Regions from separate parts of the Ruegeria sp. HKCCD6604 genome, predicted to be linked through region 2. Evidence: riboswitches for the same ligand, from Rfam matches in the RefSeq annotation. Region 2 holds a riboswitch; the other holds the start of a gene.
What was found. Region 2 has a riboswitch for cobalamin ahead of GS614_RS08630 (SRPBCC family protein). Riboswitches for the same ligand answer to the same signal wherever they lie in the genome.
Positions count from the first base shown of each region.

Region 1: another riboswitch for cobalamin. It lies ahead of GS614_RS12120 (DUF1636 domain-containing protein); the one in region 2 lies ahead of GS614_RS08630 (SRPBCC family protein).

Region 1 is NZ_WVQW01000004.1:75,307-82,797, forward strand. Features, by position in the region: gene GS614_RS12105 (iron ABC transporter permease) at 1-960, opposite strand, end outside; gene GS614_RS12110 (ABC transporter substrate-binding protein) at 962-1,912, opposite strand; gene GS614_RS12115 (ABC transporter ATP-binding protein) at 1,929-2,702, opposite strand; gene GS614_RS12120 (DUF1636 domain-containing protein) at 2,699-3,055, opposite strand; cobalamin riboswitch at 3,153-3,350, opposite strand; partial or broken gene GS614_RS12125 (D-lyxose/D-mannose family sugar isomerase) at 3,451-4,067, opposite strand; gene GS614_RS12130 (carbohydrate kinase) at 4,132-5,058, opposite strand; gene GS614_RS22165 (ROK family protein) at 5,089-6,147, opposite strand; partial or broken gene GS614_RS22170 (GH1 family beta-glucosidase) at 6,124-7,425, opposite strand; gene GS614_RS12140 (LacI family DNA-binding transcriptional regulator) at 7,422-7,491, opposite strand, start outside.
Region 2 is NZ_WVQW01000002.1:123,543-131,033, forward strand. Features, by position in the region: gene GS614_RS08625 (hybrid-cluster NAD(P)-dependent oxidoreductase) at 1-261, opposite strand, end outside; gene GS614_RS08630 (SRPBCC family protein) at 267-1,520, opposite strand; cobalamin riboswitch at 1,602-1,806, opposite strand; gene GS614_RS08635 (hypothetical protein) at 1,861-2,070, shown strand; gene GS614_RS08645 (hypothetical protein) at 2,333-2,557, shown strand; gene GS614_RS08650 (DUF3833 family protein) at 2,587-3,129, opposite strand; gene GS614_RS08655 (DUF3833 domain-containing protein) at 3,126-3,743, opposite strand; gene GS614_RS08660 (MFS transporter) at 3,740-4,963, opposite strand; gene GS614_RS08665 (hypothetical protein) at 4,963-5,508, opposite strand; gene GS614_RS08670 (NAD(P)/FAD-dependent oxidoreductase) at 5,462-6,793, opposite strand; gene GS614_RS08675 (SDR family oxidoreductase) at 6,987-7,491, shown strand, end outside.

The DNA of each region.
Region 1 (7,491 bases), on a different contig from region 2:
TATCGACGTCGTGACGATTCCGACGGGCAACTCCTGCGGAGCCAGAAGAAGGCGTGACAAGATATCGGACAGTGTCAGCAGAATCGCGCCCACGATCGCCGAGACAATCAGCAGGTTTCGGTGCAGAGTTCCGGCGATGCCGCGTGCAATATGAGGCACCATCAGCCCGACAAAGCCGATGACACCGGCAACGGAAACGAAACTGGCCGTCGCCAACGCGGCAACGAAAAACATGCTGAACCGCAGACCTTGAACGGGAATACCCAGTGACGAGGCCGTGAAATCCCCGGTCAGCAGCGCGTCAAGCCACCGGCTGCGGTAAAGTGAATAGCTCAGGATCAGGCCCAATCCGATCAGGACAAGCGGGAATGTTTCCCATCTTGCCAATCCCAGGCCGCCAAGCATCCAGAATATCACCGAATGAGCCGCGCGATTGTCGCCAGAGAAAATCAGGTAGTTGGTGATTGCGGAAAACAGAAAGGACACCGCCAGGCCAGCCAGGATCAGTTTTTCGGGTGCGCTCGTACGCAAGCCCTGAACCAGCGCCAGAACAATGCCGGAGGCGATCAGACCACCGCAAAATGCCGCCAGCGGCAACGTCCAGATTCCCAGGACATCACCCGTGACGGTGATCACCAGAACGGCGCCGGCAGCAGCACCCGAGGACAGACCGAACAGAAACGGATCTGCCAGATCGTTTCGCGTCGTTGTTTGCAATACGACACCAACGACGCCCAGTCCTGCACCAATCACGGCGGCAAACAGGGCGCGGGGCAGGCGAAGGTCGAAGACGATCCGGTGCAAGGGCGACATGTCTCCTTCCACCAGACCGGTTCCGAGGCCGATGGCCGAAAAAACTTCGCGCACGGGGATTGGGGTGGTCCCGTAGACGATCGACAACAGCAAAAGGGCGGTCAGAACAACCGCCCCCAGCACTATCAAGCGGCCCAATTGGACCATATCAGTTGGTCTCCGGGTGCATCGCCTTCGCCATCTTCTCGATCGCTTCGATATTTGCCGGGCCGGGCGTCAGTTCCTCGTAACGCAGGCCAATCCAGCGCTCGTTCTTTACCGCGTCCGTTTGTGACATCACCGGATGATCCTTCAGGAACTGGAAAGTGTCCTCTGCGCCGTTGCCGGACTGATAGTCGAGCAGCACCAGAAATTCCGGGTTAGCCGCGGCGACGGCCTCCCACGACGTGCGACCCCAGCTGGTATCCAGATCATGCGTCACGTTCTTGCCACCTGCGGCTGTGATCATAGCATCGGGAATGGCGAACTTGCCGGCGGTGAACGGAGCATCGGCCGGTCCGTCCAACAGGAATACGCGGGGCTTTGCCAGATCGGCTGTTTTTGCTTCGATGGCGGACAATTTGTCTTTCCAGCCGGCGACCAGCGCCTCGGCCTTGTCTTCGACCTGCATGACCTTGCCCAGACGCAGAACGTCATCAAACAACAGGTTCATGCTGGCCTCGGGGCGATCTTTGTCCAGATGCACGCAGCTTTCGGTCAGGATCATGGTCTTGATACCAAAGGGTTCCAGCGTGTCGGGCGTGACGTCACCGCCGGGTTTCATACCATAGTACCAACCGGCAAAAAACAGATCGGGTTCGACGGCCACAAGGTTTTCAATCGTCGGGTATTTGGGGGCAAGCTCGGGGATGTCGCCGCGCTGAGCATCAAAATCAGGGCTGGTTTTATACCAACCCGTAATTCCGGTAAGACCCACGATCTTGTCCTGAAGGCCGAGCGCAAAGGCCATATCCGCCATGTTCATGTCATGCACGACCAGACGTTCCGGCGCCGAGTCAAAAACCAGCGGTTCACCGCAATTGTCCACGGTGACGGCTTCCGCTGCCGCGCCACCTGCCAAGCCAGCGAAAACAACCACCGGCCAAAGTTTCTGCATCATATTTAAGTTCCTGTTATTATGACAGTTTCCGTTTTCGGATATCCAGTGCGGGGATCATGCGGCCTTCGTGCTGAAAGCACAGGTAATCCACGCCGAATGTCTCGCGTACCCGGTCTGGGGTCAGAACTTTGCCAACAGGCCCGAACCCCGTTAGACGCGTGGCTTTCATCAACGCCACATGGGTGGCGAATTCCGGGATCATGACCAGATCATGGACGATCATGACGACCGTTACCCCCAGATCAGCGACCAGAGACAGCATGTGCCCCTTGGCATCGGGGTCCAGATGGTTGGTTGGCTCGTCCAGAAACAGTAAGGACGGGTTCTGGGCCAACGCGCGCGCGATATGTGCGCGCTGACGTTCTCCGCCGGACAGTTGACCCATCGTTTTGTTGGCAAAATGCGACAGCTCGGTCGTCGTCAGAACCCGTTCCAGATCAGCCTTGTGCTGAGCCGCCGAACGTTCGCCCTGAATCGGGATTTGCCCCAGCGCAACATAGTCTTGCAGGCGCATCCGCCCGTCAGGCATTTCCTGCTGCCCGACCACAGCAATAGAGCGGGCACGTTGGCGGGCGGACAGGGTCCGAAGGCTTTGGCCTTCTATCCAAACATCACCCAAGATAACCCGTTCGATCCCGCACAGCAGTTTCAGCAGAGTGGTCTTGCCGGCGCCGTTCGGCCCGGCGATTGCCAGAATTGATCCTTCTTCCAGACGAAAGGACACATCCTGCAACAGGATATCGCCATTAAGAGCATAGTACTCCAAATTCTCGGCAACCAGAAAACTCATGAAGCGCCACCGGACGGCAATGCGGGTATTCGCGACAAGGTCTTTGCGAAAAGGGCAGGGGGGCGGTCCGAGGCGCTGGTCCAGCCATCGTCACTGTCGCCGAACTGGGTCGCGAATTCGACCAAGGCGGACAGGTCGTGTGATGTCGTGATATCGCCAAACAGGTACTGCGCTTTGCCCGGGGCCTGAAATCCGACCGTCATGGCCCGTTCACAACCTGCCATGCAGGCCACCATTCGGGTTTCAAAACCGTCAGGCAACCGGGCATTCAGCTCGTCTTGCGCAGCCTCGGCAGACATCGCCCCCTGACATGTTGAACAGATCAGAACGTAGTGATCAGAATAGCAGGTCATAGCCATCTCCGTCGTTTGCCAGACGCAGACAGAGGGCACATACCCAGATATTACGCAAACACGCCATCAAGCCTCCTTCCGAGACGCCCCGCCTCGGGTTGGTTTATAGTGCGATGGCAGGTCTCCTGACTTGCGGGTCGTTGCTTGGCCGACCTTCCCAACCCATGCGGGTCAGTGGTGAAGTGGCGTCGCTCACCGCTTACAGTTGCGGGGGCAGTCACGGACTTGGCACATTCCAGCGCCGCACCGTGTTCCCATTTTCATCCCTTACGGAACCATCCCGCTCAGCTAGTCCGGCAATGCCAGACTTGTCAAGCGGCAGACGAAGGCGGTGGTAGATGGAATTGCAACAGCCGCGCCAGCTGTCCTGCTGCGCCAGCCCGGACCGAACGGTGTCAATAGTCTGATACAAGAAGGAAATCCGGCTCGAAATCTTTCTCGACCTTTGAAAACCGTGGAATTGGCTTTTCAAACACATTGTCCGTACGGTCGTCATTCATGGTCGATACCTCGCCAATAAGGCAATCGCGGCGCTCGGCCCAAAAAGCGTGCCAGATGCCGGGCATCAGAGTTGCGCTTTGCCTCGGCTTCAGCCGTACGTACTCTTGGGGTTGCAAGGTTACAGGGCAGGCATCGCTGGGGACCGTCACCGGGTTGTCGCGGTCGACGCCACCGTTTGGATCCGACGCATGAATTTCCAGAACGAGATCGCCGCCGCCCCGGTTGATGATGTCTTCTGCCTTGATAATATGCCGGTGCATCGGAGAAAGCTGATTGTCTTTCAAGATCAACAGTTTTCTGCACAGAGCATCCCACGCCCGGATTTCAGATCCTTCGTCTAACCATTGCGTAGAGTGAACGGGAATAGGCAATGTTCGTCGAAACGGCCTTGTGCGTAATTGGTAATGTTCCATCCCAGCCTGCGGCTGCGGACAGTTTCGACCAAAGAGATGCGCATTTTCTCGGGCGATCAATCCGCAAAGAGCGGCTATGCGGCGCCGAAAGATTGAATGAACGTCTGGGCCTAGGGCTTGATGTGGTTGATTTCGGATCGTTTCATCATGCCATCCCGCAGATCAAAGTTCGTGCGCCCAAGGGGGTTCCGCCCCGGCTCGGGAAACGGTCACGGCCGCCACGTCAGCGCCCAGTTCCATGGCTGCTTGCAGGCTTTCAACCGTCAATCCGCGCAGACCTGACTTGGTCAGATGCCCTGCGCGGCTGAGCTCGGTCAGAACGCCGGCGTTGAACGTGTCACCTGCACCGATCGTATCGACCACTTCAACGGGTTTCACAGGAACCGAAACTTCGGAACCATCCGCCAGGTAACCGTGTGCCCCGTCGCTGCCACGCGTGACGATGACAACGGAAGGACCCGCCTGCAACAGCACAGACGCTTTTGCGGATTCGGCTTCAGCGCCCGGAATGATCCAGTCCAGGTCCTCGTCTGAAACCTTGACGATATCCGCACGCGAGATCATGCGGTTCAAACGCGTCCGAAATCGGGTTTGATCCTTGATGAAATCCGGGCGGATATTCGGGTCCAGCATCACTGCCCGGTCGGAACCGTGGCGGTCCAGAAGGGCGGCGTAGGCATCTGCGCAAGGTTCACACGCAAGGCTGATTCCGCCGAGATACAGGGCAGAGACAGCAGGAAGCTGATCGGGCATGTCTTCGGGCAGCAACATCCGGCCCGCAGTGTTTTCATCAACAAAGCTGTACGACGCGTGTCCATCCGAGAGCTGCACAAAGGCAAGCGTGGTCGGACGGTCCGAGGTGATCACATGTGTCGTGTCCACATGGCTCGCTTTCAGCGCATCGATCAGTTGTTGGCCGAACATGTCCGATGACAAACCTGTCAGCATCCCTACCGGAACACCCAGACGTCCCATCGCGACGGCTGTGTTCAGAACTGCACCACCAGTATGTGGCACAAAACCAATTGCGCCCGATGCGGTCGGTTCTGAAATCATATCTATCAGCGCTTCACCACAGCACAGGATCATGTCTTGGTCCTTTTTGGTAAGAAACTTCGGTTAGTCTGGTTGCTGTCTCAGCGCATTCTTGCAGAAGTTGTTTGCGCCGATGATCCCGAACTCTGCCTGTTCAGATACGTATAGGTTCAGGGAGCGGCGCAAATCGCTGAAGCGGCCGCCGCCGTTGAACGCATCCTTGAAGTTGTCACTGAATAGCCAGCGGTTTTTCTCGGCAACGCCGCCGACGAGGAAAACGCCCCCCTCCGGCATCAAGGTGACCGCCAGATCACCCATCAAAGCACCCAGATGGGTGGTAAAAATCTGCGCGGCTTTTTCGGCGACCAGATCGGTGCCGTTACGGGCATCGTTCAGAATGTCCTTTGCAGAGCGCGCCTGAGTTCGCGCTTGACCGGCTGCCAATTCAACCGCCTGGTACAGGATCGGCAGGCCGGTTCCGCTTAGGAACATTTCTGCTTCCAGCGCTAGGCTGTCCCCAAAGAAACAGCCCGGTGCGATGCGACGTGCCGCCTCAAAGATATCAACTTCGTCGCGATGGCGCGGGTACAGGCCCACGTGCCCGCCTTCGCCGGAAACCGTGTGATACCTGCCTTCGGAATATAGCAACGCACCAACGCCAAGCCCGGTTCCGGGCCCTACAACCAGCCGTGTGCCTGCGGGCGGCGTTACCTGACCCTGCAAGACCGCCACATCCGACCGGGTCACCTCGGCCACTGACCATGCCGCGGCGGTAAAATCATTTATGACAAAGGTGCGCTGCGCTCCTGTTGCATTTGCCAACTCTGTCTCCGAGAGATCCAGGTTCGCGTTGGTCAGCTGAATCGTTCCGTCCCTGACCGGCCCGGCTCCGGCTGCTACGACGGCCTGTGGGTTGGTTCCGATCTCGTCCCTGAGATCATGGAGCGCCTCCAGCAGGTTTTCCAATGTTCCTGTCGGGTGTTTCCGAAGATCTGCCAATTCGCCATTCGTAACGACGCCCAGACGTGTGTTCGTGCCCCCGATATCCGCGACCAGGTTCCAATGCTCATGCACGGCACCGAATGGTTGCGCTAACGGCTGAGAGACGCTCTGACCCTCGGACAGGGCGGATTTCAGCGCCATGAAAGACGCTTTGGGAGTTCTCACAAGTGTTTCGAAATCCACGTCCACCAGTCCAAACCTCTTCTCGTACCCGAAGGCCCATTCATAATTGTCCAGCAGCGACCAGACAAAATAGCCATTCACCGGAACACCTTGTGCCAAAGCGTCCAGTACGGCCGCAAGGTGCTTGTCGAGATAATCGATACGATCATCGTCCTGCACGCGCTCCTCACTCGCCATACCGTTTTCGGTGATATAGATTGGCAACGTGCCCGTATAGTCTTTCCTTGTTCTGACAAGAAAGCGGGTAAGGGCAGAGGGATCGATTTCCCATCCCATCTGCGTTTTGGGTAACGGTCCGGGAACCTCTTGCAGGCTGGGCCAGGCGGCGTCCGCCGGGGCAATCAATTTTCGGGTATAGTAGTTCAACCCGCACCAATCGACCTGTGTGCCGATGGTTTCAAAGTCGTTCTGCCAGCCCTTGGGCAAGTGCGGCTCCAACCCCTCCAAGGCTGTTTGGGGATATTCCTTGTTGAAAACACCGCCAAGGAAAAACCGGTTGTAGATCGCATCGTAGCGATCTGCCGCAAGCCGCGCATCTGCGCTGTCATCTGCGGGCTCGGACCATTCGAGGTTGAACACGGCACCCAGATTGCTCATCCCAAGACTGCGCATGGTCTGAATGGCCCGCCCGTGGGCCAACAAAACGTGATGCATCGCCCGGGCGGCGGCGCGGATATCGCGCAGACCGGGCGCATGGTGGCCTTCAAAATGGCTCAGCCAACTGACACACCAGGGTTCGTTGATCGGCGCGGCACTGAACATCCGGTCGCCGATCCGACCCATGATGACCTGCGTATAATCCGCGAACCAATCCGCGATGTCGCGATTGCACCATCCCCCCTGATCCGCAAGCGCTGACGGCAATTCCCAATGATAAAGCGTCACACAGGGGCGGATACCGCGTTCCAGCAGGGCGTCCGCTAATCGGTCATAATAATCCAGCCCCGCCTGATTGACCTGACCACGCCCGTCCGGCAGCACGCGTGCCCAGCTGGTCGAAAAACGATAACAGTCAAACCCGGCTTCGCGCACCAGATCGAAATCCTGTTCGAACCGGTTCAGGTGATCGCAGGCGACGTCTCCGTTTTCCCCGCGCACCACGTTGCCCGGCGACGCCGCAAAGGTATCCCAATGAGTTCGCCCCGCCCCGCCCTGCGCGTGGCCTTCAATCTGGTACGCAGAGGTGGCAACACCAAAGAGAAAATCTTTGGGAAAATCAGCGCGTGCGTGTTTCATGGTTGCACCTTGTTGGGCGCAGGGCCGGTTGACCTGCCCACGACCAGTTCGGCCTCCAGCAGCCGG
Region 2 (7,491 bases):
CGCTTTGGCGGTGATGGTGATCGACCGCGGCCGCGACGGCGACGATGAGATCGTGTAGGTGCGATGCACAACGCCTCCGGGCTGGCCGGGCGCCGGAATCTCGAGCGTCAGGAACTGACCGGGGTGATAGGCGAACTGCGCCCCCGAGGGGGCCCGGAACGAAAAGCTGGCAGTGTTCGGCATCTCGGGCACGACCGAGACACATTCCAGCATCTCTCCATCTTGCCAGACGGCTGATGAAAGCGTGTTCAGGTCTTTCATCAGACTTACTCCGCCGCAATGGAGTCAGGGGCCAGGCGGGCCGACACTGTGTTGCAATACCAATCCACGAATTGCAGCACGCCGGATTCCTGAATGGCTGAATATGGGCCGGGCACATAGGCCGGGCTGTTGATGCCCTGCTGGTTGTCCTCGACCACCTGTCGATCTTCGTCATTCGTGGCGACCCAGACTTCGGTCAGGCGTTTCACGTCATAGTCAACGCCTTCAACCGCATCCTTGTTGACCAGCCATTTGGTCGTGACCTCGGTCTCTGTCGGGCCGATCGGCGTGACGCGGAAAACAATCGAGTGATCGGCAAGAAAGTGGTTCCACGTGGTCGGATAGTGGAACTTCAAAAGCGATCCCGCATCCGCAAAGGGCGACCGGCCCAACCAACGGCGCACGGCGGATTTCCCGTCCATCGTATAGCTCTCGGCCCCTTCTTTCAGTGGCATCCGCGCCAGTCTATATTGGCCGTCCTCGTGCAGATGGAACTGCGATGGCATACCCGCAGCCTGGCACCTGTCGAAATGGGCTTGCATGTAGGCTGGGGTTTCACCGCCTTCGATCCCCGTCACGCCCGGATCATCAGGGAAGGTCCGGCACAGCGCAGGGTGGTTGCCGCCGCAGTGATAGCACTCGCGATTGTTTTCCCAGACCAGCTTCCAGTTGCCGTTCTCGATGATCGTGCTTTCGAAGGCGATCTTGGCATTCGCAAGATCATGCGGCTCAAGATACGGGCGCGCGATATTGGCGAACGTGTCAAAATCCGGGGCGACATCCGCCAGACAGATATACACCAGCCCGGCAAGCTCGCGGCAATGAACCGTCTTCAAACCATGCTGTCTGGGATCAAACTCCGGCCCCATGTCGCGGGCCCACAGCAATGAGCCGTCAAGCTCGTAGGTCCATTGATGATACGGGCAAACCAGCTTCGGCGCGTTGCCTTTTGCCGCCTTGCATATGATCGAGCCGCGATGGCGGCAGGTGTTGTGAAACGCCCGGATCTGGTTGTCGGCGCCACGCACGATGATCATGCGATAGGCACCCACGTTGTATGTTACATAGTCGCCGGCTTTCACCAGTTCACAGGCCGGAATGGCAAAGAGCCACTCACGATAGTGGATGGCTTCCAGGTCGGTCTGAAAGATCTCGGGGTCGGTATAAAAGGCCCGTTCCAGAGCATAGCCCGGGATTCGACGCGCCAACAGGTTTTGGACATTGTTCACTTCTGGCTCTCCTGCCGCGCCCCGCGGCATTGCTTGGGCAGATGACAGGGAGGAACCGTCCGGAGGCGCGCGAGGACCACGTCCGAAACCCGTGCCCCCACCGCCACCCGCGGTTTGACATATCTGCAAGGCTGGTTTCCGGACTTGAAAGGGGCTTGCACCCGGTTGCGACACCTTCCCGGGATCCTCGTCCCAGTGGTTGATTGTCGAACCTGACCTTCCTTACCGTTGCGGGGGCAGTGCCGGAATTCCACCGGCTTCCCAATTCTCCGCTGTCTGAGAATCAAACAGCGGCACCTCACGATGGCAGCCTACTTTTTACCCGCTTGGGCGCTGAAATGCTTGCGACATTTCCGGTTTCAAAACAGACATGGAAATTTTCCGGCAGCGTGGACGGCGCCGGGATCACGGTCCTTGGCACAGGGGCGTGGCAGGCCCGCCAGCACGGCGTTCTGCAGGGGCCAATGGCCTTGCGATGGATGCGGCCACGTCTGACATCGGCGCCGTCAAATTGTCCCCCAACCGCGACGGCGAAGGCCCGGCTGCTCTGATCAGAAACGAAACGCTGCGCGTCGCCTGAGCATGGCTGGAAAAGAGAGTGTCGGGCCAAATGAAGGAGGTTTGCAGCAAGCCCTTTTGGGTGAAGTTGTTCCGTTCGGGATAGTGCTGGCTTGCCATGGGGCAGGTGAAGAAGGTGAATATCCGTCATGCGAGAGTTGCCAGTCCATCCTGTCAACGGCCGGTAGAAAACCTCATTTTGTCCATAAAAAATTGTCTTTTTCGGGAAAAACCATTACGTTTTCCGAAAATGGTGGAAAACACCGGAGGCAGTAAGAGAGCAGATGCCAAAACCGAAAACAGGTGTTTTGCGGACAACAGTTCCTTCACGCCTCATGGGAAAACGGGATGGTCTGTTTTTCCTCTGGGGGCAGATAGAACGCGCGCGCTTGAAGGTCGAGTGCAGCGAACGCGCCGAGGGCGCGGCCTCGGACGGGCCAAGGGCAAACACGGCCGGTGAGGTCAAGGGATCGACGACAGCATTGGTGGACGAATTTATTTTCTACTGACTTTTGTGATGAAACCGGGCCTGGTGGCCCTATTTCTTCTCGAAGAACAGAATGACTTCACCCAGACGGACGCCATAGCGCGAGACATACGCGCGGTTCAGCAGACGGTCGTCATCCAGCAGCCACATCCAGTCGTCGAATTTGACACGCATGGTCCCGTCCTTGATCGGCAGGTCGATCTTGTATTTCCAGTTGAACGTATCCCCGCGTTCAATCCCGCTGGCGGTGCCCAGCACGCCAGGAGCCGTGCCGGTCCACGTATCCTCTCCGGTTTTGGTCAATGTCCAGATGCGTTGTTCCGTCGCGCCATCGTCGTAGACGAAGTCTTCGACCAGGGTCAGGGTTTCGCCGTCCCATGTCCCGTCGATATCAACCGTGAATCTGCGGGGGATATTTCCCAAAACATCCTGAAACTGACCGTAGGCCACTGTTGTGCCCTCAAAAAACTCTTCCAGGTTCAACTGCCGGTCCGACAGAAACGTTTTTGGTACCTTCGGTTTGCTGGAGCAGGCGGCAAGAAGCGCAAGGCTTACGATGGCGACGCAGGCGATGAAAGAGCGAAAGGTGATCATTGCAACGGCTTCCTTTCCGAAGTCGCGTCATACCCGTTTGACCCACTTGAATGAATCGGTTTCGAACTGGGGCTTGGACGCATTGTGGCGATCAGTTCCGCGACCTTGACGCCAAACTTGCGCATCTCGGACCGATTCATGATGACGCCGGTTTCTGTCAGATACATCCAATCGGTGACATCCAACGTATGTCCACCGGCGTCATCTGGCAGAATGATGCGATAGGTCAGTTTTACCGTGGACCCCGAGATGATGCCCCGACCTTCGCCCACGATATCATCCGCCATTGCCGTGAACGTGTTGCCGGTTCCCAGCGTCAGGTACCATTTGCGCGTCATCTGTTTTCCGTTGGAATAGGTGAAGTATTCGGTCAGAGTGCCCGAGTTGCCTTGCCATTCGCCGAACATGCGCGCGACAAAACTGTTCGACATTTTGCCATTGGGGCCATAGATCAGGCCCTCGGACAAGATCTCTCCGTTCAGGTGTTTTTTCAGCGAAAAATTTGGCCCGGTGCCGCTGTAATCGGACGGCGATTGCGCGCGAAAGCTCAGCAGCCTTGCGCGGATGAAGACAGCGGTCAGAAGGACCAGAAGGATGATGGTGAAAGCGTTCATTTGCTTGTGACCTCGGTGGGCAGGGTCAACACCATCCCGAACGCTCCGACTTTCAGGATACAGGGCAGCACCGCATAGGCAAGATTGAGTGTATCCAGCGCCTGTGCGGAATTGGTTTGACCGGGGGTGAAACCGCTGCGTTCCAGCAGCGGCAGAGTGAAAAAGGCAGCCAGGGCGAGGCCCAGTTTGCCAGCGAAGGACCAGACGCCAAACGCGGCTGATGCGTTCAGCCCGGCCCGGGTAAGGACGATCGAGAACATGGCCGGCAACACGACCATATCTGCGCCCAGCGCCGCGCCCGAGGCGAGACAGATCATTGCAAAACCCGCAAGATTTCCTGCACTCAGTGTGGCAGCGCCGATAAAGCCGGCAATCGAGAGCGGCATGGCGATGATCAGAGTCTGTTTCGGGCCAATTCTGTTGCTGAGCTTTGCCCAGAGCGGGACGCTCGCGCCTGCGCTCAGGAAAAACAGGATCAACAAAGGACCCGCCTTGCCCGGCAGTTGCAGCCGGTCTTCCACAAAAAACAGAAACAGGGTGGAGGTTATGGCAACCGGGAGGCTGTTGACCAAAGCCAGCGCAAGAAGGCGCAAGCCACCGGCCTGACCCAGACCTGCAAAGGACAGGCCTGATCCGGTGATCGGTCTGCGTCGCCAGATCGGGATCGTCAGTATCAAGGTCAGAACGGACAGCAGCCCCAGAAACGCTCCGAATGCGGGGTAGCCTTGGGAGTGTGCCCCGAAAGCGACCAACAGGGCCGGAGCGCTGGCTGCGATGACCACCCCGGTCAACTGCCCGCCTTCACGATAGGCGGCCAGTGTCATCAGCTCTTGCGGATCGGTTCGCTTCGCCAGAGTTGCGCTGCGACCATACAGAAGAATGGTTCCCAGGCTGTACGCCGAGAACAGCAAGATCAGGATCGCGACCAGTTCCGGCACGCTGGCACCCTGCGGCAGATTGAAAAGCAGGGGAAACCCGATTGCCAGCCCCAAAGCCGCCATCGCCGCAAATGCAAGCTGGCCGCCGGGCCATCGGTCGATTGCCCAACCGATCAGCGGATCCTGCACCAGATCCACCAAACGGATCACCAGCAGCACCGTACCAATGACCCCAAGGCCAATACCCAGGTTCACGGCTGCAAAGCGCGGCAAGTGGATATAAAGCGGGATACCCGCCGCAGCGAGCATCAACGCATAGAGACTGACCCGGGGATAGAGCATCACCGCCCCTGTAGCCTGCGCGTGAAGGACGCGGACCGCGTGTTGTCTCCCAGGAACACGGACATGAAACTGCGCTTGATGCCCGGATACGCCATGGTGCAGGTCTTTTGCCCGTTCAGCCAGAAACTGACCTTGTCGGGACCATCAGAAACCGCCAGATAGCTGTCCCCTTTTGCCACGGCATTGAAACACCGGTTCAGTTGGTCGCGAACGGGTGCTGACCGGCCGATGCGGTCCATCTCGTCCAGGGTCGAGTTGACCAGCGCTTTCTTCTTGATGTTCTTGCGATAGGTCAGTTGCAGGGCGATATCTTCGCTCCAACTGAACGGCGCACCTTTGGGCGTATAGAGTTTGGCGTCATAGATCGGCAAACCCAGATACCGGAACGTCGCGGTTCCGCGCAGTTGGGCATCGTTCAGTTCTTCCGTGACCGGCGACGCAACCAGCCCATTGGGGATCAGCAAGGAAAGTGCAAGAAACGCTGTGCGCCATATCGCCTTATTCAGCGGCAACAGATAGGGCCGGGTCTTTCCCAGGAATGCCATTGTCAGCTCCGATGGTTTGCGGGGCGCCATTTATTCGAGCAACGACATGCATCGCGCTGGCTATCCCGTCTTCGTGAAATCCGTGCCGGTTGTAAGCACCGGCAAACCAAGTTCGGTTCTGTCCCTGCATCTCGCGGATTTGCCCTTGCGCCTTCAGGGCGGCCTTGTCGAAGACCGGATGGGCAAATTCAACCTGGTCATAGATCTTTTCCGCGGGAATTTCTGATGGAGCGTTCAGCGTTACAAACAGCGGGTCACTGTCCGGAATGTTCTGAAGCCGGTTCATCCAGTAGGTTACCCCCACATCTCCGGCTTGCGAACGATAGGTCCAGCTTGACCAGCAGGCGCGCCGCTTTGGCATCTGACCTGGGTCACAATGCAATGTGGCCGTATTGGGCTGGTAGCGGATTGCGCCCAATGCAGCGGCTTCCGCGGGGGTCGCGCCATCACCCAAAATGGAAAGCGACTGGTCCGAATGGGTGGCCAGGATGATTTCATCGAACTGATCCACGGCGCCCTGGCTGTGGATGGTGACGCCCATCTCGTCACGGGATACATTCTGAACAGGGCTGGCCAGACGTATTTCTGCCGTCCGCGCACGAAGGGCCGCGTCGATCCGGCGGACATACTCTATGCTGCCGCCTTTGACCGTGTACCATTGATGCTGGTTTGCGCGACCACTTGCCAGCAAAGCGTGATTGCGGAAAAACTGCACCAAAGAGCGTGCGGGGAACTGGTCCACGAACTCGACCGGCGTAGACCAGATGGCACCGCACATCGGCATCAGATAATTGTGCCGGAACCAGTGACCCAGCCGCAGCTGGTCCACCAATTCGCCAATCGTGGTGTCATCGTCCTTGGCGGCTTCGGGGGCTTCTTTGCCAAACCGCAGAATATCAGCGATCATTTTATAGTAAGCCGGACGCGCCAGATTGCGCTTTTGAGCGGTCAGTGTGCGCAGATTGTTCAACCCGTATTCAATGCGGCCATTGTCGATTGTCGCGCCAAAACTCATCTCGCTTTCGATCACGGGCACGCCCAGCTCATCAAACAGCCGGGTCAGGTAGGGATATGTCGCATAGTTGAAGACGATGAAGCCCGTATCGACCGGTTGATCCCCGTTCTTTCCGGCCATCACCGTGCGGGCATGGCCACCAAGCCGAGGTTCGGCCTCATAGACTGTCACGTCGTTGTTTTCTGAAAGATAGTAAGCGGCGGAAAGTCCCGAAATGCCTGCACCTACAATCGCGATTTTCTTCCGTACACCCCGGGGTTCGTCGAACATTCCAGCCTCTTTATGTGACAGTTTACAAAAAGATACGCAGGGTAGGCACAAGTGGATCAATCCGATTAGAAGTTTTTAACAGATGCACTACTTTGTGGCTTCTGGTTTGAGCTTCCGTGACCTGCGCTACCGTTTTGATCCGAAGCGGATGCGAGGCCGTATTATGGTGAAACACAACTGAATCGGCCCACACATGAGCAGCTTTGACGGCAAAACCATTTGGATCATCGGCGCAAGCGAAGGGCTGGGTCGCGCTTTGGCGCATGCGCTTGGCCAACAGGGTGCTTCCCTGATCCTGTCTGCGCGCAATCTTGAGCGGTTGTCCGAACTGTGTTCTGAACTGCCGGATGCGCGCGCGATCCGGTGCGATGTGACCGAGTTAGACTCTGTTCGTTCAGCTGTTGCCGAGGCGGGGCATGTCGACGGGCTGGTTTACAATGCAGGTGCGTATGACCCCATGCGTTCGGCCGAATGGGACACCGAGGCGTCGCTCAGGATGAGCGATGTGAACTATCTGGGTGCGCTACGGGTTCTGGGTGAAACCGTTCCGGGTTTTGTCCGGGCAGGCCAGGGAGAGGTTACTTTGATCGGGTCACTGGCCGGGTATCACGGGCTGCCCGCCGCAATCGGGTACGGAGCCAGCAAGGCCGCGCTGATTTCTCTGGCCGAGACGATGCGACACGACCTGGCGGGTACGG